2 linked regions of the Fulvivirga ulvae genome follow. The protein of the gene in region 1 interacts with the protein of each later gene in a pairwise test. Links are inferred from orthologs where the notes say so. Each region holds a gene or a part of one and is shown in the gene's direction. Other genes may lie near its edges.

Evidence for each region.
Region 2: the proteins of ung (region 1) and LVD17_RS06160 interact in binary tests that used the Escherichia coli proteins (3 or more experiments, as listed by UniProt). The link is inferred for Fulvivirga ulvae from one-to-one orthologs.

What each region holds. Positions count from the first base shown.
Region 1 is NZ_CP089981.1:4,333,476-4,349,282, forward strand. What follows is about bases 8,505-11,359. They hold ung (uracil-DNA glycosylase), read left to right. Parts: upstream 8,505-9,528; coding sequence 9,529-10,191; downstream 10,192-11,359. Other genes in these bases: LVD17_RS18570 (O-methyltransferase), read right to left, coding at 8,505-8,952; apaG (Co2+/Mg2+ efflux facilitator ApaG/CorD), read right to left, coding at 8,954-9,340; lepB (signal peptidase I), read right to left, coding at 10,256-11,359. Also shown: LVD17_RS18520 (hybrid sensor histidine kinase/response regulator), read left to right, coding at 1-1,232; LVD17_RS18525 (NAD-dependent succinate-semialdehyde dehydrogenase), read left to right, coding at 1,268-2,635; LVD17_RS18530 (phosphatase PAP2 family protein), read left to right, coding at 2,632-3,393; LVD17_RS18535 (phosphatase PAP2 family protein), read left to right, coding at 3,536-4,360; LVD17_RS18540 (MgtC/SapB family protein), read left to right, coding at 4,364-4,834; LVD17_RS18545 (DUF7218 family protein), read right to left, coding at 4,847-5,095; LVD17_RS18550 (XRE family transcriptional regulator), read right to left, coding at 5,235-6,026; LVD17_RS18555 (response regulator), read left to right, coding at 6,180-6,605; LVD17_RS18560 (hypothetical protein), read right to left, coding at 6,595-7,806; LVD17_RS18565 (YqaE/Pmp3 family membrane protein), read left to right, coding at 8,018-8,170; more of LVD17_RS18570, read right to left, coding at 8,167-8,504; more of lepB, read right to left, coding at 11,360-11,404; dapB (4-hydroxy-tetrahydrodipicolinate reductase), read right to left, coding at 11,478-12,194; LVD17_RS18595 (DUF5683 domain-containing protein), read right to left, coding at 12,196-12,804; LVD17_RS18600 (ParB/RepB/Spo0J family partition protein), read right to left, coding at 12,805-13,704; LVD17_RS18605 (ParA family protein), read right to left, coding at 13,725-14,495; and 2 more genes. UniProt on the Escherichia coli protein: Excises uracil residues from the DNA which can arise as a result of misincorporation of dUMP residues by DNA polymerase or due to deamination of cytosine.
Region 2 is NZ_CP089981.1:1,457,649-1,473,524, forward strand. What follows is about bases 5,465-8,388. They hold LVD17_RS06160 (nucleoside-diphosphate kinase), read left to right. Parts: upstream 5,465-6,678; coding sequence 6,679-7,098; downstream 7,099-8,388. Other genes in these bases: LVD17_RS06155 (DHH family phosphoesterase), read right to left, coding at 5,465-6,488; LVD17_RS06165 (hypothetical protein), read right to left, coding at 7,180-8,250; LVD17_RS06170 (CHAT domain-containing protein), read right to left, coding at 8,350-8,388. Also shown: protein translocase subunit SecDF, read right to left, coding at 1-2,302; LVD17_RS06130 (hypothetical protein), read right to left, coding at 2,393-2,758; LVD17_RS06135 (uridine kinase family protein), read right to left, coding at 2,814-3,431; LVD17_RS06140 (non-canonical purine NTP diphosphatase), read right to left, coding at 3,436-4,020; LVD17_RS06145 (FKBP-type peptidyl-prolyl cis-trans isomerase), read right to left, coding at 4,026-4,505; LVD17_RS06150 (FKBP-type peptidyl-prolyl cis-trans isomerase), read right to left, coding at 4,509-5,459; more of LVD17_RS06155, read right to left, coding at 5,460-5,464; more of LVD17_RS06170, read right to left, coding at 8,389-11,253; LVD17_RS06175 (hypothetical protein), read right to left, coding at 11,303-11,845; LVD17_RS06180 (RNA polymerase sigma factor), read left to right, coding at 12,264-12,842; LVD17_RS06185 (tetratricopeptide repeat protein), read left to right, coding at 12,845-13,594; LVD17_RS06190 (aldehyde dehydrogenase), read right to left, coding at 13,611-15,053; LVD17_RS06195 (SDR family oxidoreductase), read right to left, coding at 15,267-15,876. UniProt on the Escherichia coli protein: Major role in the synthesis of nucleoside triphosphates other than ATP. The ATP gamma phosphate is transferred to the NDP beta phosphate via a ping-pong mechanism, using a phosphorylated active-site intermediate.

The sequences.
Region 1 (15,807 bases):
GTAAGAGAGACTGCGATACCCCATTAATACTCCTTACAGGTAAGGGTGACAGGGAAATAGATTATCAGGCCATGAAGCTGGGCGCTTCTGACTACCTGATAAAAACAGAAATTGATGCCAGTATGCTTGGTCGCAGTATCAGATATGCAATTAACCACAGCAACTCTATAAAAGAACTGAATGCCAAAGAGGAAAAATACAGGTCACTTTTCGAGAGGTCAGTTGATGCTATTTACATGATCAATAAGGAATACCTGTTTCTTGATGTTAATGACAGCATGATGAGGTTGCTGGGTTATACCAAGAACGAATTCCTAAAAATGAATATGAAGGATATCTTTCAAAGTGAAGATCAGTATACCTACTACCATAGCAGGCTTACAAAGGAAGGGCACCTGAAAGATCTGGAAGTTCATATGGTAAAGAAGGACGGTGCTAATATCACCTGTCTTATCAATGGTATAGCATTAAATGACAACCTTGGCAATATCTATGGCTACCAGGGCATTATCCATGATCTGACAATGAGGAAGAGAGCCGAGGAAGAACTTTTAATGGCAGAAAAGCTGACCATGACCGGGCAAATTGCCAGGAGTATGGCTCATGAAGTCCGCAACCCGCTGACTAATCTTAATTTAGCCCTTGAGCAGTTGAGGGATGAGGTGGTGGATGAGGATGACACTGCATTATATTTTGATATTATTCGGAGAAACGCAGACCGTATCGAACAGCTAATTACAGAAATGCTTAAGTCATCGAAACCCAAGCAGCTTAATCCGGAGGTGAGAAATATTAATGATGTGCTCAATGAGACTCTCGAGATGACTAATGACAGAATAAAACTCAGAGGAATAAAGCTTATAAAGAACTTTGAGGAGGACCTTCCGCTTGTATCTTTGGATAGAGAACAATTAAAAACAGCTTTTCTCAATATCATCATTAATGCTATTGAAGCGATGAAGGAGGGAGAGGGCATATTAAATGTAGAAACTAATTCCAATGGAGAGACCGTCATGGTTTGCATTGCTGATAATGGCAAAGGCATTCCCCGGGAAGAAATCAAAAAACTATTTGATCCATTCTTTACCGGTAAGAAAGGGGGTATGGGCCTTGGGCTGACATCTACTCAAAATATAATCAACAGCCACCATGCGCGTATAAATGTGGAAAGTGAGCTGGGAAAAGGCACTGCCTTTAAGATCAGTTTCCTGAAACATTTTTCGCAGACATAGAAGGACTAATTGTTGGACACTAACAGGATTTTGACATGAGTACTGAAGTAATTAATCCGGCAACCGGTGAAAAGATCAGAAACTATGAAGAGCTATCAGTAAATGAGGCTTTCGAAGCTGTTGATAAAACCCACCAGGTATGGCAGCAGTGGCGCAATACCACATTTAACGAACGCTCCCGATATATGCTCAATGCAGCACGTATTCTTAGGGAGGAAAAAGAAAAGTGGGGGCAGCTCATGACAGCGGAAATGGGCAAGGTCACCAAATCAGGTATTGCTGAGGCAGAAAAGTGTGCATGGGTATGCGAATATTACGCCAATAATGCTGAGAGATTTCTTCAGATTGAAGAAGTTGAAACTGATGCTTCAAAGAGCTTTATTTCATATCAGCCCATTGGGGTAGTGCTGGCTATAATGCCCTGGAACTTTCCCTTCTGGCAGGTACTGCGTTTTGCTGCTCCTGCACTGATGGCCGGCAATGCAGGGGTACTCAAGCATGCCTCTAATGTACCCGGTTGCGGCAAAGCTATCGAAGAAATCTTTAAAAGGGCGGGCTTTCCGGAACACCTGTTTACCACACTGCTTGTAGGATCCGACAAAGTAAATGATATTATCGGTCATGAAAAGATAAGGGCGGTTACCCTGACGGGTAGTACCCCGGCCGGGCAGGCAGTAGCTGCGAGAGCCGGTGAATTGCTAAAAAAGACAGTATTAGAGCTTGGAGGCAGCGATCCGTACGTGGTTTTGGCTGATGCTGACCTGGAGGCCACTGTAGAGGCATGTGTTACAAGCCGATTAATAAATACTGGTCAGAGTTGTATTGCTGCCAAGAGATTTATAGTAGTTAAAGAACTCAAAGCGCAGTTTGAAAGTATGATGGTGGAAAAAATGAAGTCTAAAGTACTGGGAGACCCCTCAGATAATCAAACTGACCTTGGACCTATGGCCAGAGCAGACCTTAGAGATGACTTACACGAACAAGTTCGGCAAAGTATGGATGCTGGCGCAAAGTGCCTTTTAGGAGGTGAAGTTCCTAAAGGTAAAGGAGCTTTCTATCCTGCTACTGTGCTTACAGATGTAAAACCGGGTATGCCCGCATATGATAATGAGCTGTTCGGTCCGGTAGCCGCCATCATAGAAGCCCTGGATGAACGAGATGCAATAAGAATAGCCAATGATACCAGCTTCGGTCTTGGAGCTGCCGTTTTTACCCGAAATGAGCAGAAGGGTAAACATATCGCAGAATATGAACTGGAAGCAGGTAGCTGTTTTGTTAATTCTTTTGTTAAATCAGATCCTCGCTTACCATTTGGAGGGATTAAGGAAAGCGGGTACGGTCGCGAATTAGGCGTTTTCGGGATCAGAGAATTTGTTAATATAAAAACGGTTTATATTAAATGACAAGACAAGTAGCCAATCTTGTACTTGTTATCCTTATCAGCGCTCAATCAATAACCCATGCCCAAACTTCAGATTCTCTTGCCGTGCCAAAGAAAAAATGGCATCAGACGAACTTGGTTAAAGTAGCAGGAATACCCATTGTGCTCACCGGTCTGGGCCTGGCGGCATCGAATGAGGGGGCACCTGTTAACAGATTTAAAGTACAGCGTGGTCTTGCCTATGAGTTTCCTGATTTCAGTTCCACCCTTGATGACTATATGAGATACGGCCCCCCTGCGGCAGTTTATGCACTTGATTTTTTTGGTGTTAAAAGTAAGAATAGTTTTAAGCACAAAACTCTGATATTTTTGAAAGCTAATATAATGGGTTTTGGGCTGGCGTTTCCACTCAAAGGGATTACTAAGGTACGAAGGCCTGATGAGAGTAGCTCTGCGTCATTTCCTTCATTGCATACGGTACAGGCTTTTATTGGTGCTACCTTTATGCATAAAGAACTTGGGCACAGGAGTCCATGGTACTCAATCGGTGCCTATACTGTGGCAACAGCCACTGGTTTTTATCGCATGCTTAATAATAAACATTGGCTTTCCGATGTGATGGTAGGGGCGGCCATAGGTATTCTGTCGACAAACGTTGCCTATATTACCCATCAATACAAAGATGGAAACAAGAAGAAAAAAGGACAGGTCCGGGCTTTTATAACTCCGGCAATCTCTTCAAAGTCATATGGTGCCGCTGTCGTTTTGCTGATCAGATAGTGTAGATATATCCCCACAATTCCACAAGAACTCATTGTTATTTTGATATTAATATGCTGATTTTCAGTGATTTATAATTAAAGATGTTAAAGGTACGATTTTTAAACCTGTAACAATATTTAATATTAAATAACAGTTAATAATGTCTAAAACATATATATCATTTTTACTTATACTATTTATAAATCTTCCAGTTCAGTCACAACCCAGAGTCGCAGAGTCTCCTTATGAAGTCAACGAAGAACTAGAGATCGCTCTGGGTCTCATCGGTGCCGGCATAACAGCATATGGATTCTACAAAATTGAACAAAAATCTGGTGCTGATTCATCCACTGTAGTGAATCTGGTACTTGAAGATGATGTAATTGAGCTTAACCGAAAACATCAGCCTCGCTATTCGGAGCAGGCCAATAAAGACAGCGATATCTTCTTTTACGGTTCATTTCCTCTACCTTTTTTATTACTGCTAGACGATAACATTCGCCGGGATGCAGGCCGAATCAGTATTATGTACATCGAGGCACTGGGGCTAACTGGTACAATGTATACCATGACGGCTGCCAATGTTGATAAGTTTCGGCCTTTGGTATATTCAGAAGATGCTCCCATGTCGGAACGAACTTCAGGAGGCGCAAAGAATTCATTTTTTGGAGGGCATCCGTCACTTACCGCTACATCAACCTTTTTTGCGGCAAAAGTATTTTCAGATTATTATCCTGAACGCAAAGGAATGCATGTGCTTTTGTATTCGGCAGCTACCGTTGCCACTTTGGGCAATGCTTATCTACGTTTCAAGGCAGGCAAACATTTTCTTACCGATTTAATGATAGGGGTTCCCCTGGGAGCTATAAACGGTGTGTTGATCCCTCAACTACATAAAGTAAGAGATGTAAATCATGATAAGAATTTGTCATGGAATTTCTTTACAGGTAATGCTCATGGCCTTAGCGTCACGTATAAATTTTAATTTATGGAAGAGTTCAGAGACGATTTGTATATTCTGCTGGATGTAATTATAGCCACAGTGCTAACAGCAATTATTGGGTTTGAAAGGGAAAGTGCTCACAAACCGGCAGGAATGCGCACCAATATGATCGTTGGTGGAGCAACCTGTATGATTGTGGCGATTACGGTGCCACTGGTAAATTTCATTAATGAGTATAACCCGTCTGAAATTATCCGCACTGATCCTATCAGGGTACTGGAGGCTATCGTGGTTGGAGTGAGCTTTATCGGTGCCGGAACCATAATTAAAGCAGAGCATAAAGAGCGTGTTATCGGGCTTACCACTGCCGCTACCTTGCTTTTTAGTTGTGCTATTGGAGCAAGTGCTGCACTGAAGCAGTACGTGCTCGCCATTGGCGCCACTTTTTTGGTTATTGTTATCAATTATGTCGTAAAAGAAGTCACACGTTATTTTTCCGATAGTATGGAAAGGTAGCTCATGATTAAACTAGTGATTTCGGAGCGCCTCGATTAACTCATTTTTTGACATTTTGGATCTGCCTTCAATCCCTACTTCTTTGGCTTTCTCATAAAGGTCTTCCTTAGACCGGGCTTCGTATTTACTGGATTGTCCCCCCTTTTTTCCGGGCTTTTTACTATTTGCTATTCGGGCAGCTTTTTCTTTACTTATACCTTCGTCTCGAAGTACCTCATATTTTTCATCATTCTTTATTGATGATCCGTGATTCTTAGCCATAATATTAGATGTTTGATACATCATAAAGGCTGAAAGAACCATACCAAAACGAAAAAAGTCAATCAGATCATTATTAATGAAGAGCACCCTTTATAAGGATGTGGAAAGACTGCTATAACTCCGTAGAAGAAAATGTATTTTATTTATCAGAAAGCTTCTTTACTTCTTTCTTTAGCATTTCAAGGTCATTTTCAAGCTTCTCCATTCTTTTGGCATCCACCAATCCTGATTCTATGAATACGGAAGTGATTTTGCCTTTAATTTTCCAAAGTTCTAGTATTTTACTACTTTCCAGGCTATAGGTCTTGAAGCGGCTGTTGTCACTTTTAAGAATTAAAAGCTTTTTGTCATTTTCATAGTAGTATACCCTTTTTGCTACAATGCCATCTTTTGTAATAACCACACACAAAGTACCATTTTCTACAGACTCTTTGTTTTCGCTATATTCACAGATTACTATTTCCCGGGGGTAAACCGTTGGGATCATACTTTCGCCCTCAATCTCGAAAAGCCGGTAACTTCCGTTCTCAAAACCGGGAATTTGGTAAACTTTTAGCGTCTTTATATACTCAGGGTTTTCAAAACCTTCTATATATCCTGCGTGGGCTTCCTCCCTCACTAATGGAATCACCGAAAGATCATCGGATCTTACGTCAATAAAAACCTTTTGAGTATCAACTTTATTGGATTGACGTTTTTCATCGTAAAAAATTTCTCCTACACCATTAACTATCCAATTGCAATTTACGTTGAGTTCATTACTTAAATTGCGTAAAGTGTCTAGTGATATTTGAGATTTTCCACTTTCTATTTGAGAAAGGGCACCTTGAGAAATTCTTATTTTTTCTGCGAATTTTACCTGAGATAACTGCAAGAGTTCTCTTAGCATAGTTATTCTCCGGGGCTCAAATTTTGTTCCTTTCTTCTTCATTTATTAATAGGCTTATAAAACATTATGATATTAGTCTTGTGATATTGTTCCGTATTAGATACATTCACACTGACTTGTCTTTCGTTTGAAAGAATACCAGATCCCTTATAAAGCTATCAAAAAGTTAGGCAAATACTCATTGAATAAAAAAATATGCTAAAAATAACTTCAATAATTATTGCGGAAGATGATTCCGATGATAGACTTTTAATTGAGGATGCTTTAAATGAGAATAACATACCTAGCGAAAAGTTGATTTTTGTTTCCGATGGAGAGGAATTAATGGATCGGCTTAAAGACAAAGCTAATCAGCCAGCCATGGTGTTTCTCGACTTGAATATGCCCAAGAAGGATGGGCGGCAGGCGTTGAAGGAAATTAAGCAGGATGAAAAGCTTAAACATATTCCTATCATTGTTTTTTCAACTTCAAGCTCAGAAGAGGACATTAGAACTTCTTATAAAAACGGAGTAAATACCTATTTTACAAAACCTTCGAAATACAGCGACATGCTGGAAATAATAGCTGCGGTTAAGGCGTACTGGTGGGAAAAGGCCGCTATAGTAAACGTTAATGGTTAATCAGTGTGTGGAATATGACCGACGCGCTATCCAGCTTTGCCCTTCTTTCTTTTAAAATACGGACATGCTTTTCTCCGAGTTGGCGATACACTGACTCAGGATACACTCTGAATGCGTTATCAATTACAGAGTCGCTTAATACATTTTGCACATGTTCTGCCTGGCTGATAAACTGATCTAACGATACGTTTCTGAGGATATACCGGTCAATATCCTTTGAGTTTCGGATCAGCCCGGATATATCGTCATACTGAGCATTGAAAGACTGAAACTTATTATTGATGGCCAGGGCAACCTGGTTTAATAACCCGTCATCAAATTTAAAGAAAGCCATGTCTCTGTCCATCACAATAGGACGTGCGATAGGCAAAGTTTCTGAATGATAAACGGCCCATTCATACTGGCCCCCGTGCCTGTCCCAGTCACTGATAGTAAAATCAAGCAAACGAGCCTTGAGGTATTCGAGTGAGTCTATTACCAAACTCTTATTCATAGCTCCGGTTAATACCTCCTTCGTAGAAATTATGTCATCCGGATGGTTAAAATTATAACTATCTGTCCATGATTTGTCAGGTTCTTCTTCCAGTATCATTACCCTTCCAGACAATTGTGCCTGAATAACTTCTGTCATCGTACTATCATAAGGTATGAAATACATTGTTGGCGAAGTATGCAAAATATCTAGTGCTTTTTCGAACCGTTCGGTTACCAATGCTCCAAAAGGGTTAAGGGCTGAGGCCTGATCTCTGAATAATGGTCGCAAAAAAGAATACTGTAAAAATACAGGTAAAGCTCTTGACTGATCCTTGTTAACTGATCTTAAGGTATAGGTTCTTTCACTTTCATTTTTCAATTTAACGCTGAACGTTTGTTGTCCCCCGCCAACTTCTTCAAAGGTTAAACCTCCCATTATAGTATCCATTTCAAAAACGGGTAGATTAACAGGTGTTGCCCACTGAGTTCTGTAGTGGTCACCTAAAATTCGAGTAGCTATTGCACCGCGATTGTAGAAATCGGAGAGCAACACGGTTGCAGAGTCTCCTAAATGTCTGACATTATATAATTGTTTTGCGCTATACAGCCTATATTCATCTGAAAAAGCTTTTTTCTCCCGGTCATTAAATAGATTAGGCAATAGAAAAGCTGCAGCAAGGGTCACAACCAATATAAGTAAGCTCGTACGTAATATTTTGATTATCATGTTTATTTCATAATTAAACAGGCCATAATAATGCCACTGGTTGATCAACGCTGTGACATATGAAATTTAGTTATAACCTGCGGAATTAAAAGCGAACATTGAGGGGATAATTCCACATCTTATTAAAATTTTATGCATGGAAGCATTCCAATGTTTTCGGCAAGGTATTTTCAGCTTTATTCTTTCAAAAAGAAGAATTATGTCAATATTAATGGTAATACTAACTTTACTACTGCCGCCTTTGGCAGTGGCTATTAGATATGGGATTGCGTCGAGTGAATTCCTTATTAATCTGTTACTAACTCTTTTGGGATGGTTACCCGGAGTAATTCATGGGTTCTGGGTTCAGTCGAAAACAACTTAAAACTGTAAAATGTAGTGTTGTTTTCGTAAGTCTGGTTTAAAAAATACCAGACCCATCTGATAAAGGTCAATGCTGAGGCTTACCCGGTAATGGGAGCGTATCTCATACCACGCCTGCTCCATTTCCTTTGACCAATGGATATCATCAAAAATAAAACACGACTGATCATGAATTTTTGTAAGCATGATATCGAAATAAGATATCGTGGGAGCATAACGATGATTGGCATCCACAAAGGCAACATCTATTGGCAATGAACTTTCTATAAATGACTGCAGGTTATCGTCTATGTTGCCTTCAATAATTCGTGCGTTTTTTGCACCAAACTGGTGAAAGGTATTAGTCGCAATTTTGCATAGCGATGGTGATCCTTCAAAAGTTGAAACTATAGCATTTTTATTACTTGTAGCCAAATACAAAGTATTTACACCCAGCGATGTTCCAAGTTCCAGAATATTTTTAGCCTCAAGAAACCTGCACAGCCGGTATAACATTTCAGAGTACTTGTTGCTGGTTAAACCCTTTGTAGCTATATCACTGATTTTTCTGGTATGGTCGTTGGAAACCTTAGAGCCCGCGCCAAAATCAATTACCGGTATGGTTTGGTTGCTGCTTTTATATTGGTTTCTCAGCATTTCTAAGGCTTCAAAATGATTGTTTTTATCACTGGCCTTTAATACCGAGGTATAAAGCTCATAAATATAAGGTGCCTGTAGAGAATGTTTGTCTACTGCATTCAGCCAGTACTTTACGTAGCTGGTGAGTTGGTGAAGTTTTGACAATTTAATTCAGTTTGAACGGGGCTACCATGTTAAATTCGGGAATAGTTACTTCAAACCGGTGGCCATCAACTATTCTTTCCATAAGATAAGTGCCTAGCATCTTACCAAGACCTGATTTTAGGTTGCACCCGGAAACATACTGATGATACTGGTTAGGTTCTAAAATAGGTTGCTGACCTACAACACCTTCGCCTTCTACTTCTCTGGATAAAAAGCCAGCATCATGTATATGCCAATGTCGTCTTAGTAATTGGATCGTATTTTCACTTTGATTTTCAATGGTAACCTTATAGGTAAATACATAATGGTACTGACTTGGGCTTGAATAGGCCGGCTGATATTCGGTTTCTACACTTACCTTAATGCCTTTTGTTATTTCAGTTACCATAATCGTTTTTTTTACATGTGAGTAAAACAGGGTCAATTATTGCCACATGGAATTTGCTGCAAACTCTTTCCATCCTGCACAATACCATAGCTCGTTTTAAAAGTTTTAGCGTATTTCTCTTTATAAAAACGGATATGAAATATAAGAAGTTTTAAATTTAAAAATCAAAAAAAAGTTATTGAAAAAATATGGATGTAAAAATTGCCTCTTCCTGGAAACAACACCTTGAAAATGAATTCAATAAAGAGTATTTCCATAACCTGGTCAATTTTGTGAGAAATGAGTATAAGACGCATACTGTTTATCCTCCGGGAAAGGAGATTTTCAATGCATTTGATCATTGTGATTTTGAAGCGGTAAAGGTGGTTATCATAGGGCAGGACCCTTATCATGGTCCCGGTCAGGCGAATGGTCTTTGTTTCTCTGTTAGAGACGGTATTAGAAAGCCGCCTTCACTACTCAATATTTTCAAGGAAATTAAAAATGATCTTGGTAAGGAAATTCCTGAGTCCGGAAATCTTGAAAGATGGGCGAATCAAGGAGTTTTATTGCTAAATGCTACGTTGACCGTTAGAGCAAATACGGCAGGGTCGCATCAAAATAAAGGGTGGGAAGAGTTTACCGATTCAGTAATTAAAAAGCTATCTGATGAAAAGGAAGGACTGGTTTTCTTGTTGTGGGGTTCATATGCACAAAAGAAAGGAGTAGTTATAGATGAAAATAAACATTATGTACTTAAATGTGCCCATCCGTCTCCATTTGCTGCAGACCGCGGTTTTTTTGGCTGCAAGCACTTTAGCAAAACTAACGAATATTTAAGGAAGATTGGCAAAACCGAAATAGACTGGTAAGTAGGGGGAAGTCAATATGATTTGGAGCCTTATGGATCCAAATCATATTGAAAGTACTTTGGTTTTATTCTATAAGATTAAAAAATCTTCTCCAGCGTATTTTTCCACTAAACAGCCCTTCCTGGGGATCTAATGATAACCAGATGAAAAAACCTTTGCCTACAATATGATCTTCAGGCACAAACCCCCAATATCTTGAATCCAGAGAATTGTGGCGGTTGTCGCCCATCATAAAGTAATAATTCTGATTAAAGGTATATTCTTTCACTTCCTTACCATCTATCAAAAGCTTGTCATCCACAATTTTAGCATCTTTATTATGATCATATAGCGTGATGACTTTACCATAAGTAAGCAAAGATTTCTTATCAATCGTTATGGTCTGTCCTTCCTTAGGGATTTCCAAAGGTCCATACCAATCTGCATTCCAGGGAAAAAGCTCCCTGTCATTAGGGAAAATTCTTGGTTCCCATTCGCTCTCTTCATAAGTTTTGTAAGGCTTAACCCCTTTTACAAAGGGTTGTTCCTTAAGCCGGGCAACCTCTTCATCAGTTATATAGAAAAGCTGATAAACCCCGCTTTCCCTGGTTTCGCTAATTTCAGGTTCCGAGATATTGAGATTCTCAAGTACCCTGTCACTTAACTTCGTATCAGATTGAACCACATAGGAGAATTGCATTTTTTCTGGGTTTTCCAAAGGTTTTCCGTTGATAACAACTTGTTTGTCTTCAATCTTAAGTATATCACCTGGCATACCAACACACCTCTTGATATAGTTAGTCTTCAGATCGACGGGATAATCAATCCAGTTGTTCCTATTTGGTTCTTCGAAGTTATTTTCTTCTATTCCTGGTACATTAAATACTACCACATCATTTCTTTTTACCTCTGAAATGCCAGGCAGTCTGTATTGAGGTAATTGTATCCAATCTACATACGAAGGTATGTTGGTTCCCCATATTTTCTGGTGAGTTAGAGGCACCTGCAGGGGAGTAGCAGGAGTTCTTGTGCCATAATGGAATTTGCTTACAAATAAGAAATCACCAACAAGAAGTGACTTCTCCATCGAGGGAGTGGGGATGGTAAATGCTTCCATCAGCAACCACCTGATAATTGTTGCTGCAATAACGGCGAAAACAATGGCATCTACCCATTCTCTGGTTTTTGACTTAGGTTTTTCGTCTTTTTTCTTTTTCCAGAATTTCCAGTTCATGTGTTTTATTTTTGAAACGCTACCTGAATAGTATTGCTTTTAGAACAAAGCTTACAAATAAAAGCGTTTTTATTTAAAGTTTAAGAAAGTCGTTCATATCCAGGACTCCTTTTTTATCTCTTAGCCACTCTGCTACCATTACAGCACCTTTTGCAAACCCTTCTCTTGAATGAGCTGTATGCTTTATCTCGATGTCATCTACAGATGAGCTGTATTTAATGGTATGTGTACCTGGAACCTTATCCTCTCTTATCGAATTGATGACCAGGTCTTCCTTAGCTCCGTAAGGTTTATTGATCCATTGCTTTTTATGAGGAGTATGTTTAAGTATACCTTCGGCCAGTGTAATAGCAGTACCACTGGGTGAATCTTTCTTCTCAGTGTGATGTATTTCTTCAATATCTACGTTGTACTCTTCAAAACTATACATAAGCGTAGCAAGCTGCTCATTAAGTCTAAAAAAAAGGTTTACCCCTATGCTGTAATTAGATGCATAGAAGAAGGTGCCTTCTTTTTGCTTGCAGAGCGTTTCGATATCAGCTTTTTTGTCCAACCACCCGGTAGTGCCGCTCAATACAGGGATACTATTGTCAATGCAATAATTAATGTTATTATAAGCTGCGTCGGGCTGGCTGAACTCAATAGCAACATCTGTATTGGTACTATTGTGCTTTTTAATATCGTTTAGGTTATTTTCATTTATTTTACCTACAATATTATGTCCACGTTCTATGGCAATAGCTTCTATGGCTCTGCCCATTTTACCATAACCAAGTAAAAGTATGTTCATTCTAGAATTTTAGTTTTAAGGAAAGTCCGGCGTTATAGCCAAAAGATTCATTGCTGAACGCAGGCTCAAGAGATACTTGTAAGTTTGGATTTAGATCAAATTCTTTCAGGTGAGCATCAATATGTGCGTCAGCGATTTGAAGCAGGTAAAGCACACCTATCATGATCACATAGAAATCACGATCTCTTCGTTCACTATCAAGGTTATTGCGTAGCTGTGTTTCATTTCCGTAAGGAGATGAATAACCCGACTCATTAAGTGTTTTGAAAAGTTCCTTTCTTAGAAGTTTGTAGCGGTCATTATAGAAATCAACAGTAAACCCTAGTGCTATAAATCCCCCATATACTATCGGAAGTTTCCAGTATTTTTTGTTGTAGACTTGCCCTGAACCAGGAAGGATAGCTGCATAGAGAGATGCCTTACGAGGTACGAATTGGTCTGCGTAAGTTTCAATCTCCTTTACTTCTATATTTTCACTATTCTCTATAATGATCTCCTCTGTTTCTGTATTTTCAACAGTATCGGGATTTGCCGATGGAGGTGTGATTTGTCCTATTGCCAGAGAGTAGCCTGAAATAAGAGCTATAAATATGAAATAAATGCTTTTCATTTAAACATTCAGGATCTCAAGTATTCTATTGAGATCTTCTACAGATATAAAAGGTATTTTAATTTCTCCTTTTTTGCCATCAGACTTTACTTGTACTCTGGTACCAAAGTGAGATGCCAGCTTTGTCTGTAGGTTAGCAATTTCCTTGCCACCTTCAGGAGTAGTTTTTTCTTCACGCTCTTCTTTTCGCGGAGTCATGGCCTGACGTACCAGTTCTTCCACTTTTCTAACAGAGAGGTCGTTTTCTATAGCTTTTTTGAAAATGTCTAACTGGGTATCTATATTTTCAATATTGATAAGGGCACGTGCATGACCCATAGATAGCTTTTTATCTCTAAGTGCGGCCTGAATATCTGGCGGAAGTTTCAACAACCTCAGGTAATTGTTAACAGTAGTTCTGTTTTTACCTACCCGGTCTCCCAATTCTTCCTGCTTTAGATCACATTCTGTAAGTAGCCTTTGGTAGCTCAAAGCGATTTCAATGGAGTTGAGGTTCTCCCTTTGAATATTCTCTATCAATGCCATTTCCAGCATTTGCTGGTCATCGGCTGTTCTTACGTACGCTGGTATCGCATCCAGTCCTGCAAGTTTCGAAGCTTGAAATCGTCTCTCCCCTGATATAAGCTGGTACTTATTCTTTGCCAGCTTTCTTACTGTAATTGGCTGGATTATACCTTGTACTTTTATTGAATCAGCAAGCTCTTGAAGTGCTTCCTGATCAAAATGCGTCCTTGGTTGAAACGGGTTTACTTCAATTTCCTCAAGAGGAATTGTATTCATCGCTCCTGCTGAAGGGTATTCCTTTTGCTCCTCAGTCTGACCTTTTGCAGGGGAATCTTCTAATAAAGCGCCAAGTCCTCTGCCCAATGCATTTCTTCTCTTCAATTCTTTTTTCGCCATGCTTCCTCCTAATTATTTGATCATGAAATTCCGTTTTTCTCCATTATTTCCTTTGCCAGATTCAGGTAACTGAGTGCTCCCTTACTTTCTGCATCGTGTGCTATAGCAGGTACACCAAAGCTTGGTGACTCACTTAACTTTATGTTTCGAGGTATTATTGTGTCAAATACAATTTTTTGAAAGTGGGTTTTTACTTCTTCCACAACCTGGTTTGATAGCCTCAACCTAACATCATACATAGTAAGCAGAATACCTTCAATCTCCAGTTCGGGGTTAAGTCGTGTCTGAATAATTTTAATGGTATTTAATAGCTTTCCTAAGCCTTCAAGAGCGAAGTACTCACACTGAACAGGTATGATAACCGAGTCTGCCGCGGTCAGTGCATTGATAGTGATCAAACCCAATGATGGAGAACAGTCTATGATAATGAAATCATAATCTTTTTTCACCAGCTTTAGGGCATCACGCATTCTTTCTTCCCTGCGTTCAATATTTACCATCTCTACTTCGGCACCCACAAGGTCGATGTGAGAAGGTAGTATGTGCAGGTAGTCAATGTCCGTCTCTGTAATAGCTTCAGTAACATCAATGCCATCCACCATGCACTCATATATACTTACTTCTACTTCTTTGGGGTTTAAGCCCAGTCCTGATGTTGAGTTCGCCTGAGGGTCAGCATCAATGACCAGGGTTCTATATTCTAAGGCAGCCATACTAGCTGCAAGATTGATAGCAGATGTAGTTTTTCCTACACCACCTTTTTGGTTTGCAATGGCAATTACTTTACTCATCGATTGATTATAAATTAATAGTTTCTCCTATACCCATCAATACCAACTCCTTACCGTGATTCTGGAAAGCTGACTTTGCTTCTCCGTGGTTTATTTTTATGAGAGGGAAAGTATCATAGTGCATGGCGATTACCTTTTTTGTTCCCACGAAATCAGCTGCTTTATTGGCATCCTCTATGCCCATCGTAAAATTACTTCCAATTGGCAAAAAAGCAAAGTCTATGTTAAACTCGTCCTCAATAAGTTTCATATCATAATGAAGCGCGGTATCACCGGCATAATAAAAAGTTTTGCCTTCACTTTCTATCACATAACCGGCAGGATTACCACCATAGCTGCCGTCCGGCATGCTGCTGGAGTGCACTGCATTAACCATTTTTAAGGTGCCGAAATCAAAATCCCAGCGTCCTCCATGGTTCATTTGATGCCCGTTTTCCAGCCCCTTCTCGGCAAACCATGAGATTACTTCAAAAGTTGAAATGATCTGGGCTTTGTTATTTTTATAAATATTTTCTACGTCAGCAATGTGATCCTGATGCCCATGAGAAAGGATAATGTAGTCTGTTTTAATCTCACTAATGTTTATATCTTTTGCCAGTTCATTGGGAGATATAAAAGGATCAAAAAGGAGTTTCTTTCCTGCGGTTGCAACTAGAAAACACGAATGTCCATAGTAAGTAACTTCCATATTTAATTGTGAGGTTTGGATTACGAAATCAGGGTTACAAAGATATAAGTTTAATTGAATTATGTAAGTTAATGTATCGACACTATTTGAGGAAAATAGAAAGAGGCTGTCCCCTGAGTTCTGCAATAACCTTTCATAATATAACCACAAGGGTTTTTAAAGGGTAACAGACTCTGAAGACAGCCTCAGAATAAATTTTAAAACTAAATTATTTTTTCGTTTTCCCCTGATTACTGGCCTTCATTGCCTCCTCAAGCTTTAGCTGAAATTTCGATTTTTTCTTGTTGACATTCTTTTTCCTGTTCTCTTCAAGAATAACTTTGATCTTTTCCTCGTCAACAAATTTTCTTATCAATGCCTGCTGTCCGAAAGTTACAATGTTGGATACAAAGTAGTAAAAACTAAGGGCGGCAGGATAAGAATTAAGTACAAACATGAATATTACCGGCATCAGGTAGGAGAAAGTTTTCATCGGTCCCTGTACCGTACTTACCTGCTGGTTAGACCATGTGTATAGAATGGTTGACATAGTCATCAACAACACAAACAGACTGACATGATCACCGTAAAAAGGTATGGTAAATGGCAGTTGCATAATGGAATCATAGGTTGACAAGTCCTCCG
Region 2 (15,876 bases), 2.9 Mb from region 1 along the record:
AGTTTTTAACCTCTGTACCGGCTCCTTCAAGTGATTCTGATAGTGCCAGTTTCATATCCGTGGCTGCTACCGGGCTCTGGAAGTTAACGATATACGAACGACCTCCTTTAAAGTCAACGCCCAAATTCAGTCCCTGTACTGCAACTATGGCCAAACCAATAACTATAATAGCTCCTGAGATAAGGTAGGCCAGCCTCCTTTTACCCATAAAGTCGATTCCAAAGTCAGCTAGCATGCTTTTAGACAATGGCGTTTTGAATGACACTTTACTTTCATCACCTTTTCTCACCATCCACTCGATGATAACTCTGGTAATGTATACCGCAGAGAAGAATGAACAGACTATACCTATCATCAGCGTAATCGCAAATCCTTTAACAGGACCTTGCCCCAACACATATAGAATAACAGCTGTAAGTAATGTGGTTACGTTAGCATCCACAATAGAGCTAAATGCTTTTTTGTATCCATCTGTGATGGCAGCCCGGAGTTTCACGCCATTGTTGAGCTCCTCCCTGATACGTTCAAAAATAAGAACGTTAGCATCTATCGACATACCAATAGTTAAGAGTATACCGGCCATACCTGGTAAGGTAAGTGAAGCGTTAAACTGCGCCAGGATACCCAAAATAAAGAATACGTTGAAAACCAAAGCAATATTGGCCACAAAGCCTCCTTTGGAATAGTATGCTATCATGAACAGCACCACTATTACCAAACCTGACACTATAGAGATTATACCCTGGTCACGAGCTATTTTCCCCAGTGTAGGTCCTACAATAGCTTCCTCAACTATTCGTGTAGGGGCAGGCAGAGAACCTGCTTTCAAAATGTTAGCTAAATCTTTAGCTTCCTCGATGCTAAAGTTACCTGAAATCTGAGAGCTACCATTCGGGATCTCTCCATTAACATAAGGTGCCGAATATACAAGGTTATCCAGTACAATGGCGATTCTTCCTTTTGGCGTCTGGTTAGCTGCGTCGGCAGTCATTTTAGCCCATACTCTGGTTCCTAGAGCATTCATTTGCATGCTTACCGCAGGCCGGCTGTACTGGTCAAGGTCCTGACGTGCATCAGTAATTACCTCACCGGTAAGTTTGGCATTGCCACCACGGCCTTTTCTTACAAAATATAACTGCAGGTATTCCTCACCTGTTTGTTCGTTTACAGTAGGCTTTACTTCCCATAGAGGTTTAACTGTTCTTGGGAGTATAGACTGCACATCTTCCCTTCTCAATATCTTTCCAATAATCGCCGTATCGCTAACATCATAAACCAATCCGTCACGGGCTTTGATCAGGGCAAATAATGGGGACACTTCATTGTTAACCAAAGAATCGAGTTGATCACCTGCAGTGGTGTCACCACTAAGTGCAGCGTCAAGATCGCTGCCTGTTTCATCTGTTGTGTCGGTATCAGCGGAAGAAAGTGCATCACCCAGCTCTTCTTCGCCTGCCGCTGCCTCTTCCTGTACTTCTGTTTTTAAGTCAGATGCATTAAGTTCTGTTTTAGCCTGCTGCTCTTTTACAAGCATATCATTTATAGCTACAAGAGAATTGTTAATCTCACTGAGTTCAGCTACTTCCCAGAATTCAAGTTTAGCCACTCCTTGCAGAAGTTTTCTTATCCTTTCGGGGTTATCAGCTCCGGGTATTTCTATTTGTATTCTTCCCGTGCCCTGCAGCCTTTGAATATTCGGCTGCGAAGTACCAAACTGGTCAATCCTTGTTCTTAAAATAATGAATGACCTGTCGATGGCATCCTCAATTTCCTTGGAGATAATTTCCATTACAGCATCATCACTGTCGCTTCTGCTGATTCTGCCACGATTGGCGGCAGTGGCAAAAATATCTGCTAAAGGCTTCTCCGTTGTTTCCTGATATGATTCGTAGAAAAGATCAGCAAATCTTTCCTGGCTGTTTCTCTGCTTTTCTCTCGCCTTTTCTATGGCAGTAAGGAAAGCCGGATCCTGGCTGTTTCCACTCAGGCCTTTGATGATATCAACAGGAGAGACTTCTAAAGTAACGTGCATCCCGCCCTGAAGATCCAGACCAAGGCTGAGCTCGGTATCTTTTACCTCTTTGTATGTAAACTCCGCACCAAACAGGTTGTAAACAGGTAAATTGTAAATAGAATCAAGGTATGCCTGTTTCTTGCTAAGATCAACGACTCCTGACTCGCCCGTTGCATAGTCTATGGCATCTTGCTGAATATTTCTCGCCACAAATGTGAACGACAGATAATAGACGCACAGCAACGTAATAATGATTGTTAAAAATACTACTGCACCTTTATTTCGCATTGTAATAAATATTTATAGTTAGGGTTTTAAAAATTAGGGGTCTCACATTACCGGTGAATGTAAGAGATAAACAGAAAGTGCGCCTCTAGTTTATGGGGCGTTTGGGGATATAATTAAACGAAAGAGTGTTTTAAAGAAAGTATCCAGCTCGACCTTTTGATCAAACTCAACTTGTATTTCGTCGCTATTCGCCAGTTGCAGTTCGGCGATAAAATGGAGCACTTGTGTAATGGTAAACTGCACCACGGTAGTTACGGCATCCTTGCTAATGGTCAGGATGTCTGGTTGCTGATCATCCGTAGTTTCATTGCCGATCTCCGTTTTAACGCCAACTTCAGCGTTTGCCATGTAATCATAGTAGAATGACTGTGATACGAGTATCACAACGGCGGCTACAATACCAATAACAATCCCAATGGTTTGCTTGTACTTTGATATGTAATATTGCTTGTTCATTCTTTTTCAGGACCCACAAAAGTAATGATTATACCTTATAAAACAAGAAGGAGTATTATTTATTCAGCCTTGATCTTAAAAAGCCCGAAAGGACCTTCAGCGCACTGTCAAAACTTTTGTTGTTTGGGATTATCAAGTCAGCCTCTTCCTTTAGAGGTTCCAGGTACCTTTCATAGGTTGGCATCACATGTTTTTCAAAGCGATAGAGTACATCATCAAGATCATATCCTCTTTCGACTTTATCTCTTACTATCCTTCGCTTAAGCTTCACATGATCTTTAGCAGAAATAAACAGCCTGAGATCAAGAAGTTCATTGATCTCTTTAAAGTGCATTACAAAGAGACCTTCAATCACTACGATCGGAGCAGCATCAAACTTAAGCATTTGCGCTACTACGTTGGGGTTGTTAAAAGTATATTCCAACCGTGAAAACCCTTCCCCAGCCTTTATTTTCCTTATATCAGCAGCAAAAGCTTTGTCATCAATAGATTGTGGGGTGTCAAAATTCTTTACACCGTTTTCATCAAGAGGTTGCTGATCGCGGGGTAAATAGTAGTTATCCTGAGAGATAAGACACACATCTTTTTTATCAAACTCGCGTAACAGGCTGTTTAAAAATAAAGTTTTACCTGAAGCACTCCCTCCCGTAATGCCTATAATAAACGGATCCACAAAATTAGTTTTTTATATGGGTTGATAAGTATTCAATAAGTTTTCTGATAGCTATGCCTCTATGGCTGATCAGGTTCTTTTCCTCAATATTCATTTGGGCAAAGGTTTTATCATAGCCTTTTGGTATAAAAACGGGGTCATAGCCAAAACCATCAGTCCCGATTCTTTCTTTTATTATTTCACCTCTCACGATACCTTCAAACTGCCTGACTTTGCCATTAAGGATAAGTGTAACCACCGTTCTAAATTGAGCCTTTCTGTTTTCGCTGCCTTCGAGATTCTTAAGGAGCAAATTGATATTGTCTTCGTTACTCCGTATCTCACCGGCATATCGGGCCGACCTGACTCCTGGTTCACCATCAAGGGCAAACACTTCCAGCCCTGTATCATCTGCAAAGCATGATACTTTGTAGTTTTTATAAACATAGTCAGCCTTCTGGTGAGAATTACCCTCAAGGGTCTTTTGATCCTCCCGCAGCTCTTCATCACAGCCTATATCCGCTAAACTCACCAGCCTTATATGGCTGGGGAGCAAGCGTTTAATTTCATTTATTTTGTTTGTGTTGTTTGTGGCAAAACAGATTTCCATATATGCTATTTTACCTCAATAAGGTCTACTTCAAATATCAGAGGCGTATTCGGCGGCACCGGGCCTTGCCCTGTTTTACCATAAGCATAATATGAAGGAATAAACAATGTACCTGAGGTTCCTTCGGAGAAAAATTGCAACCCTCTTTGGAAACCAGGAACAAGGCTACCTAAAGTAGTCTCTACAGAATCCCCCTGCTCAAAAACTTCATCAGATAAAAACCTGCCCTCATAGTTGAATATAATTACATCCGTAACCTGAGGGTGTTCACTTATCGTGTCATTTTTAATTACATAACGAAGCCCTGATGCTGAATCCACAAGAGCCTCTATGTTATTATCATCCAGGTATTGATCTATCAGCTCTATTTCCTTCTCAAACTGCTCCTGAACTGAAAGTCCTGACTCGTCATCGTTCGAACAACTGAATATGCCAGCAATTATCAGCAGGGAAACCAGGTATAATGAATATTTATTCATTGCCATAATTTAGTCTGCTACTTCAACCAGCTCCACATCAAACACAAGGATTGAATTAGCCACGATTTCCTCACTTCTCTGACGTGGACCATATGCCAATGGAGAAGGGATGTATAATGTTGCCTTACCACCTTCTTTAAGTAAAGCAATGCCCTCATCCCAACCTTTGATTACTCTACCCTGACCAAGTACAAACTCTAAAGGATCATATCCTCCTTGAGCTGCACGCTGCTCACTGTACAATTCTTTTTCCTTAGCTAACGTCTCATCGTTAGTATCAAACAAGGGTCCGTTTAACACATGTCCCGTATAGTTCACCTTTACAGTATCACCGGCAGAAGCCTGCTCTCCCGAACCTTCTTCTTTCATTACATAGAAAATTCCTGACTCAGTTCTTTTAGCCTCTATATTATTCTCTGTAAGGAATTTCTCAATGGCAGCCACATCAGTGGTTAGTTGTTGCTCAGCTTCCTCTTCACGCTTTTTCTGTTGTTTGGCCATCATTTCCTGTTGCCACGCCATAAACTCCTCCTGGTTAAGCACATTTTCTACGCCTACACTAAATGTTAGTGTTCCCTCTTGATTTATCTGAGGTGGTGCTTCAGACTTTACCGTATTTGCAAAAAAGTCTTTAATACTGATAGTGAATGTAACGCTATCTCCTTTTGAGAGTTCGTTGAAAATTTGCTCAATACTCCCCTCGCTGCTGCTCCACACAGAGTCATTTTTAGGCACCACTATCGGAATACCCTGCTCAGCAGTTGTCATCCATACAGAATCTTTGTCATCCTTGTATTCCATATTCATCAGCAGGTACTGGCCATCTTCGATCGGCTGACTATCACCTTCTTTTACCAAGGTATAGGTCATCCCGGAAGCAGTTTTCTTTTCTGAGTCATTGCATGATTGTAAAGCCACTACTACCAATAATGCCACTAAGGTTTTGAATGTATTAATCATTTAAGCGTAGGTTTTAATTTTTGTACTTAGTTCGTTTTTATATTCATTGAGAACATTCTCAAATTTTTTTACAGTTTCTTCAAGGCTAAGATCCGACTTACCACCTGAAGCATTCTTATGACCTCCACCCTCAAAGTGCTTTCTGGCGAATTCATTGACGGAGAAATCACCAATAGAACGGAAAGACATTTTTATGGCCTCAGTTCTGTCAATAATTACTGCTGCAAATTTTATCCCTTCGATGGACAACGCATAATTAACAAGTCCTTCAGTATCCCCGGTTTTGGAGTTGAACCTTTTCAGTTCATCCGCAGTAATTGCAAAGTAAGCTGTATTGAATTCGTCAAGTACTTTTAGCTTTTCATTTAATGCAAAGCCTAAAAACTTCACTTTGTCCAATGAATTAGTGTCATAGACGAGTTTCGATACTTTGGCGGTATCAGCACCAATATCTGCCAGCTCCGCACATACATTGAATACATTCTTTGTAGTATTTGGATGCTTAAAGCTACCGGTATCAGTCATTATTCCGGCATAAAGACTTTCTGCTATGTCTTTATCAATAAGTTGCTTATCACCCAGGTCACAAATCAGGTCGTACACAAGTTCGGCTGTAGCTGCAGCCTCAGTACTCCAGCATACAAAATTGGCAAAGTCTTCAGGTTCAAGATGGTGATCTATCAGCACTTTGACAGAAGCCGACTGCCGTACCATTTCACCTAATTCGTTAATTCTGTTCAGACTCGAAAAGTCCAGACAAAAAATCATATCAGCCTCAGTGATCAGCCTTCCTGATTTTTCTTCGTTGCCTTCATTAAATATAATGACCTCATCATTACCTTTCATCCAGGCCAGAAAGTTAGCATAATCAGTAGGTGTAATAACCGATACTTCATGTCCCTTCTTTCTCAAATACCCTGCTAATCCCAATGAGGACCCTAGTGCATCAGCATCAGGCTTATGATGGGTGGTTATCACCACTTTCTTTGGGCTACTGATGACCGTTTTAAAAGCTTCCAGATTCTGCATTCCTTCTAAATCCGCCCCCTTCTGACAAGAGGACTATATTTTTAATAAACGGCAAAATTGATAATAAAATCGGTCAAATACAAAATACCTATCCCGGATTATCGGAATGCATAACATTTACCACATTTAAGATCATTTAATAAGAAATATTCTACTACTTTTGCGGCAAATTCAAAATCAGAAGAAAATTATGGCTGGAAAAAGAACTTTTACAATGATAAAACCTGATGCCGTAGGTGCCGGCAACACTGGTGCTATCACTAAAATGATAGAAGAGGCAGGTTTTAAAATTGTAGCAATGAAAAAAACCTACATGTCAAAAGAAAGAGCGGGACAATTTTATGCCGTTCACAAAGAGCGTCCTTTTTATGAAGACCTTACTAACTATATGTCTTCTGGCCCTATAGTGCCTATGATCCTTGAAAAGGATAACGCTGTTGAAGATTTCAGAAAATTAATAGGAGCTACTAACCCCAAGGAAGCCGCTGAAGGTACTATCAGAAAATTATTTGCGGAATCAATCGAGGCAAATGCTATACATGGCTCTGACTCTGACGAAAACGCAACTATCGAAGGCAACTTCTTCTTTGCAGAGACAGAGAAGTTCTAAGCTTTCTAATTAGAAATAAATAAAGATGTCATCTCGCCGGTCAGATCCGGGCAAAATGACATCTTTTCTTTTTTATTTATTTCATCTCAAAATAGTTACTCGCAAAACATCTGCCTCCTTATCGTATGCCTGATGAACATTTTCAGGTTTAATTAAAAACGGCTCAATATTTAGAAGTTTTGCAACCTCCTGATCCAACCAAATTTCTCCGTTGATCCATATTTTTACCGGTGTAGGTGTAGGATCGAACCTATTGGGTTGAGGGTTTGGGTCACCTTTGAAAACCAGTGTTAAATCATATAGATTCGGTGAGAAAGCATAGACACCCTCAATGTTTTCTGAAAGATTAGGCTCAACTACATACAGCTCAATGTCTTCTTCAATGAGAACCGATTCAGGATGCTCCTTGAGATCAAAATCTTTAAGAAGTGAATTTAAGGAGCCATCAAAATTACCAGGGATTACCTGGATGATAGGCCTGTCATACTTAACCGGAAACTTAGCTACGGAAGCAAAAGCATTAAAAGTACCGTTTTTTTCATTGTAAATGACAGGATAAATACCTGCTGGCAAAACATTCCCAGCCAGACTATAATCACTTACTGTTTCATCATCCAATACCTCTGACGTACGCAAATGTAATGTCCCTTTTGTCAATGAATGCTTCCATTCCTCATAAAACTGCATCCCCAGAACATCACCATTGACAGGAAAATACGCAAGAGTAGTAGACGCATCAATTTGAATTTGCCCGGCATCCCGAAATGACTCAAAAATCTCTGGTGTCTCCCTGAACTTTTCATAAATAATCCAGGGATTTCGCCATTCAATCCCGCAGGGGATCAATGCACAGGGGTCGATCCAGGGCAGGCATTCAACGTAATAGCGGTTACATGCACCCCAATTATTATCACAAAAAATATGTAATGGCCCTCTTACGATTCTACCCGGCTCAACTACAGGAAAACAAATTCCTCTACCAAAACGGCCATTTTGCTTTGTTTTTGTATCGACCTGTTTTGGTACTGTTGGGATATCATTCTTACCCTGTTCACTTAATACTTCCTCCTGACACGATGTCATAAAGCAAACTGCCATTCCGATGGTTAGGATAGCAATCGGCAAATTAAAATTCATCTTAGGTTTTTTCATAACAATAGGTTTTTAATGGTTTCTACTTAGTGAAACCATCAAACCACAGGTTACCAACCTACAGAGTATTTTCACAAAAAATTGCTAAAATAAAGATAATCAGGAGGTTTTCCTTCTGCGTTTTTTAACAAAGGCAAGCGCTATCAAACCCACAAGTAAACTAAGTCCTATAACTATTTCTGTGAACCACGAACGGGAAACAATTGGCTGAGCATCGCCCATCAAAACAAAGGCCGACCAATAGTATGGATGAGAAAAGTATTTGTTTTTAGGATCATTAAGAAATGTAAGCTTGGCCCTCCTTAATGCTTCGCTTTTATTCATTCCTTTTTTCAGGTTATGGAAAAATTCATCCATAATACGGGCTGTGGATTTATCATTGACCTTCCATAAGCTCATAGCGACGCTTGGACACCCCGAATACTGAAACGCCCTCCCCAGACTCATAATGCCCTCTCCCCGGGCATATAAACCGGTACCCGTTTCACATGCACTTAACACCGTCAATCGGGCATTCAGGGATGTATTATAAAGCTCATACAGGTACAGTATATTATCTTCAGTCTCAATCTCCTCTGGCTGCCCTGATTGCGTGGCATTATAAAAATATAGTGCTGATGCCGATGGGTTCTTGTCGTCAACATTGGCGTGCAATGAAAGGTGCAATACTGAGGCTTGGGGAGAGTTCTTATAGAAGTTTTCTTCTGTTGCTAATCTGCCTGAAAAAATCTCTCCTCCCATATATTCATTGGCCTGCTTTACTTCCAGTTGATTAAACTTTAGGTTACTTAGCAAAGAAGTGTCTGCATCATAGCTCGGACTAAAACCTACATAATGTCTTGTATTCTTTTTGTTAACTATATTTTTCTTTTCATTTCGCAAGGTAGCCGAATAATCATAGGAAACACTAAATTTATTAATGATGAAATTCATTGAACCTTCAGCGATGTTGGGTTCAATTAAAACCTCAAAAGGTAAATATCCCAACAGGCCATCTGTCACTACAAACAAGCGGCCTTCTTCGGGGGGCAAAACTTCCTCTATAGGTTCTATTAAAATTGAATAAAGTTCTTCGCTTTTATTTTTATAAAGCTCCATATCGGAGTTAGTGGTTGCCGGTGCTTTTAACAAATTCAGAAAAGTGATAAGCTTGCTATGCAGCTGCTGATCAATGGAAATAACTTTAAGAGCAACTCGATTATGAGAAATAGCATAAGCATAAAGCTTCTCGTCTCCATAAAAATACTCTATCAAAACTTCATCCTCAGCTAACTCATTCCTGACATCCCGGATACTGATTGTATTTGATTTATACTTTATCTGATAATATTCGGGATATTCCTTTTCAAGATCCTGTATGAACTTTGTGTATCTTTCCTGGCTTTCAAGTAAATTTTTCTGTGCTCTTATCTTAAAATCTGCTTCTTCTGAGTCCAACAAAGCATGCTTCCAATAGTATATACGCCCTTTAAGTTGATTTTCATATTCCAGTATGTCTCTGGGAATGCCGGCAAAATCTTTAGATGATATGTCCTTTACAGCTTGGACCAACTGATTAGCCTTGCTTTTTTCGGCAAAATAAAAGGCTTTTTCAAAATGTTGCATGTCAGAGGTCAGCTGGTAGGCCTGAGTAGCCGCCTGTATGGCTTTCTCATAGGAAGTCAGCGTAACTGAAGAAAGGAATTGCCTGGAGTCGCCATCCTGAAAGCTTTTACCAATTTTATCAATTAGTTCAACTGCCAGTACATAAGTATCTATGGCAGCAAAGAGATTTTTTTGATTGTGAGGTTCGTGGATATACCATGCATAGAGTGCCTGGGCTTTAAGTAAGAGTACCTTGAGTACTTCACTTTCAAGCGTATGGTTATGTAAAGGTGGCAATGCATAGATATCGGCATAATCTGGAAACGTCTCCGTCAAGTGAAATAATGATTTTTGATAAGAGTATAATGCCTCATTCCAATCACCTTTCGCAGAAAAAGCTTTTCCCGCTTCATAGTGCCCTCTTGCAACAAGCCGGTTTTTTGGTTCAAAATTCTTCAGAGCTATATCTTGCCCCTCTTTAATTAGTCCAAGAGCAGTTGAATATTCATTTTTTTGTACATGAACATGAGCTGCCTCGTAAAGAAATTTTATCTGCTGCTCTGCATCAGCTCCCCGGCTTAAGGCCATCCCCTTATTTATGAATAGCAATGAACTATCGTAATCTTTGAGCACAACATACAGATCCGCCAACTGGGTGTATAGCTTTAAAAACAAATTATGCGTGCCAGCCTCATTCTCTTTGCTTTTAATTCTTTCAAGTGATCGATTTAGACTAACTTTTATCCCTTCATAAATTTCACTGTCTTTATATGACTGATTTTGTAAAAACCATATTTTGGATTTAACTGCCTCAATAAAAGATCGTTGATAATTATAATCCCTAACTGAGCTATAGGAAGGATAGCTTAATGGCAACACTCTCTCCGCCATATTTGCAAACTGCATTGCCTTTTCATAATCTGAATTAAATATTGCCAGCTGGCTAATATTCAATAGTCCGTTGAAGGTTTGTAACGAATCTGCAACCTGAAGAATATTTTTGTCGAAAATGGTTTTCTTAAAATTAACCTGGGCATTAAGGAAATCCCCCTGGTAGTAATAATACATGCCCTTCATATAAAATACTTCAGATATTAAATTATTATCAGGGTCTAAATCTCCCGGGTTATTGCCGTAATGCAAACACAGGCTGTCCGCTTTGTGCAAAAATCTATTTAGAGAGTCTATCATAAAATGATGCTCAGCTACGTAAGCCTTGTTTATCAGCGTATACAAAGCTTCTCTATTCCAGCCTTTATCGGTGGCTATACTATATAGATTATTAAGATGATAAAAAGCACTATCAGCATCTTCAAAATAAAACTGATCCATCATTAGATCAACCCGGCTCATAAAGTCCGACCTGTCCATCTGAGCTCGTGCAGATGTAAATATTATTAACATAAAAAGTCCGTACATGACGGACTTTTTATTGAAAAATATAATTTCCCACAAATTCAAAATCTAATTATTTAAACGTAAAGTGCCCCTTTGGAAATGGATCAGACTCCATAGTCAGGCTTAGCTGACCCTCCTTTTCTTTCGTAAAAGTGGTAATACTGACCACGAGTTCCTGTTCTGCCAATTCTTCCGCTACAATATTGTATTTAAAAGTAGCCTCACTCCTTTCTTTATCATATGATTCTAACTCTCCTTTAGCAAAAACCTCATTATTGTTACCGGCAATAGTTCTTATATAACTGATAGACTCGGCTGGGTTAGTAGTGAAAAATATTATTCTAAGTTCACGTGCATCTATTGGAGGGATACATCCAAATATTTTCCCACAAATTCTTCCGCCTCTAACTATTGAAAATAGTGCAGGATCAAGTCGTGGACAGTATTTCTGACATTGCGCTGAGCCCCCACAATCGCAATAGGGATCTTCATCAGTATTACATTCATCTTCAGCGGTACAATTATGTAAAAAAAGCTGATTAGTTTCCTTCTTTGGCTCTGGTTCACATCCTGCCAGAGCAAAAAGAAGAAAGAAAAGAAAATATAGTCGCATTGGTTAGTTGGTTTGGTTATATAAAAATAATTTATCGATTTGTCTAAAACAATTATTAAACCCACTTATCAAAGCTGGTAAACATAAAGCCACACCTAAAGCAGGTAACTTATACTGATTATATTCCGAGAATATCAGGATCTTTGTTGGTAGTTCCAACATACATAATTTATTTATTTTCCTCATAATATTTGATTTTTTACCTTTTGTGTGAACAAATTGAAATAGGTTACTATTTTTTATATTTATCTGGTTTCCTCAAAGAAGCAACATTGTAAAGCTGAAAACAGCTTATAGGAAAGTGTCCAAAAACAGGTATCTTGTTTTCGGGGGTTTATCCTCTTTTCAAGAAACTAAAGTTTGTCTATCTTGGCCTTTTAAAGTATGGTAACCTTTACGTGCGAGTAAGCACTAACGAATGGAAGAAGTACAAACAAATGGCACTACAGTAGATGACGCAATCCAACAGGTAAAGCAGGGTGACGATCATTTTCTTCGCCAGTTATATGAGATCAACAGGCCTGGCTTTCTGAAATGGTTCAGGGCCCACCACCGCATTACTGAAGATGAAGCCATCGATTTGTACCAAAAGAGTTTTACCATATTCTACTTCAATGTGAAGGATGAGAAGATCACGACATTAAAAAGCAACATCAGCACTTACCTGTTCGGCATAGGCAAAAACCTGGTCAGGGAACTGTTTCGAGAGCAGAAGCACAAAGTTCAGTTGGATGAAATCCCTGAAATAGAGACTTCGGGCAATGACCTTTTGAGGTTTGAGGAAGAGGCCCATCAGCGGGGCCTGGTAAAGAAGATACTGGAGAAACTGGGGGAGCCATGCAAATCGATTCTGCTTATGTATTATTTCAAAAATTTTTCCATGGAAAGTATTGCTTCCAACCTTGGTTATAAAAATGAGGGGGTTGTTAAGAAGAAAAAATGCCTTTGTCTGAAAAAAATTCGTGAAGAACTATTGGAGGCCAAAACCAGTCAATGAATATGGAGCAGGAAGAAAAAGATATAGAATTAATAGATGCTTACCATAAGGGAAAGCTCAGCGCCAATGAAATAGATGAGTTTGAAAAAAGAAGGGCAGAGGACACTGAGTTTGATCAAAAGGCAGGGGACTACCTCCACGTGATGGCTGAGATCAATACTTTTGGTGAGCAGGAATTCATGAAAAAGCTGGCATCCTGGGAAGAAGAGATTTCCGGAGGAAAAACAGCAAGAGTTGTTCCCTTACGACGTATACTTTCCATAGCAGCAGTAATTATAATCCTAATGGTGCCTATAGGCTATTTGATCATACAAAATGCTACGCAGCCAAACAGCCAGGCACTGTTCGCCTCATACTTTCAGCCTTATGAAGATGTGATTTCCCAAAGGTCGGGTGACCAGAGCCTTCAGGAAAAGGGTCTCAGTGCGTATAACCGGCAAAACTACCGGGCTGCCATCGCCTATTTTGAAGGCCATATTGATGAAAATCTTCAGGATAATGCCATTAAAACTTATCTGGGAGTCTCATATCTCGCCGTCAGTGAAGCCGACAAAGCCGAGCAATGGCTTACAGGAACCGCTCAAAATGCTAACGGATTGTACAAGGAAGTTTCCGAATGGTATCTTGCGTTGACTTACCTTAAACTAAACAAAAAAGAAAACGCTACAGCGCAACTTACTGCCATTGCAAAACAATCGGATCATATGTTTCAGGCACAGGCTAAAGAGTTGCTGAGGGAACTCGGCAATTGAACGGGTTCTCCTTAGTTTATAATTTGATACAAATGTTTTTGGCTTCGGTAAAGAACCTGAGAGCCTCCCATCCTCCTTCACGTCCTACTCCGGACTGCTTCATACCCCCGAAAGGAGTCCTTAGGTCACGAACAAGCCAGCAGTTTACCCAAATAATGCCGCTCTTTAATTGATGTGCCACCCTATGCGCCCGCTTTAGGTTTTCAGTCCATAGGGTTGCGGACAGGCCATAGGCAGTACTATTGGCATAATCCAGCACTTCCTGCTCCTCTTTAAATGGCATAATGGTCACCACCGGCCCAAATATTTCCTCCTGGTTAGTGCGGCATTGGTGGCTTAAGCCTGTGATAACCGTGGGTTCGAGGAAATATCCGTCAGTACATCGCCCTTCAAGCTTTTTTCTGTTACCACCGGACACAACCTTTCCACCCTCTTCCTGCGCCAGCTTAATGTATGACATTACCTTTTCCATGTGCGGTTCAGACACTACTGCTCCTACTTTTGTTCCATCCTCCAAAGGGTCACCCACGATCAGTGCCTTAACTTTCTCAACAAAAGCATTTAAGAATTTCTCATAAATGGACTCCTGAACGAAGATTCTGGAACCACAAAGGCAAATCTGCCCCTGGTTGGCAAATGAAGAATGTATGGAAGTGTTCAGTGCCTGATCAAAATCACAATCCTCAAAGATGATGTTAGGATTCTTGCCTCCGAGTTCCAGGGAAAGCTTCTTAAACATTGGTGCTGCAGAAGCTGCTATATTTTTACCAGTGGCCGTTCCACCTGTAAAGGAAATGACCGGTACATCCGGATGCTCAATTATAGCCTGACCAGCCTTCGCGCCAAGTCCGTGTACAATATTCAGCACACCTTTTGGGAGTCCCGCTTCAATACAGAGTTCGGAAAACAAATAAGCCGTCATAGGTGTGATCTCCGAAGGCTTGGCCACCACAGTATTTCCAGCCGCTAGTGCCGGGGCTATCTTCCAGGTGAACAGGTACAGGGGCAAATTCCAGGGTGAGATACAGCCTGCCACACCTATCGGCGTTCTGGTGGTGTAGTTTATAGCTTCTCCGTCCATATTGTGCGATTCGGAAGCAAAATGTAAAATGGCCGTTGCATAAAAGCGCATATTACTTGAAGCTCTTGGAATATCCACGCGCTGCGCCAGTTTCAAAGGCTTTCCATTATCAACAGACTCAACTTCTGCCAGCCGGTCATGATTCTTGTCAATGAGGCCGGCAATTCTATTGAGGATATCCGAACGCTTTTGGGCAGGCATGGTTGACCAACCTTCAAAAGCCGCTCTGGCAGCTTTAACGGCTACCTCCACATCCTCCTTATCCGAATCCGGGATCAGACTGTACACTTTACCCTCCGCCGGGTTATAGTTATCCAGATATTGCCCGGATTTAGGAGCTACTAACTCGCCGTTGATGTAGTTCTGTATTTTTTTCATGTTATTGATCTACAATTTTTTAATAATATCGGTCCAACTTGATAACTGAACCTCAATTTCAGGCGCATAAATAAGGGATCTGAAGTGATTTGGTAATATACCGCTTTCAGACCTCATCTATGTCACATTCTGTATCTCGGTAATGCATTTACCCATATAGTGATCGGATGACTCATAGTCACCTGATCACTAAAATTCTCTCTAGTATCAATACTACAAACAACTTAACCTCCCACCATCTACAGGCAGGTTTATACCATTGATGTAGGCTGCGGCAGGGGTGGCAAGGAAAGCAGCGGCGGCGGCCACCTCTTCCGGGGTCGCGAACCGGCCTGCAGGGATTTCCTTTTTCATGGCTTTCATCACATCCTCCTCCGAAATATCTGTTTTTTCTGCTTTACTGCGAATGATACTTTCTAATCTGACAGTACTGGTTGCTCCGGGCAATACATTATTGACAGTTATGCCATAAGGAGCTAACTCAGAAGCCAGTGTCTTTGCCCAGTTAGCCACTGCTCCACGGATGGTATTTGACACACCAAGGCCTGGCAATGGCGACTTTACGGAGGTAGAGATAATATTAATTACCCTGCCATATCCCACTTGTTTCATAAAGGGTGTTACTGCCTGGGTAAGTATCTGATTACAGATCAAATGTCTTCTAAAAGCCGCTTCAAACTCATCTAATTTCGCATCAATAGCTTTGCCACCGGCCGGGCCGCCGGTATTGTTGATCAATATCTGAATATTGTTTTCCTTGATCAGGTATTGGTCAATAGCCGTTTTAAGCCTGGCCGTATCATCAAAATCAGCACATATGTAG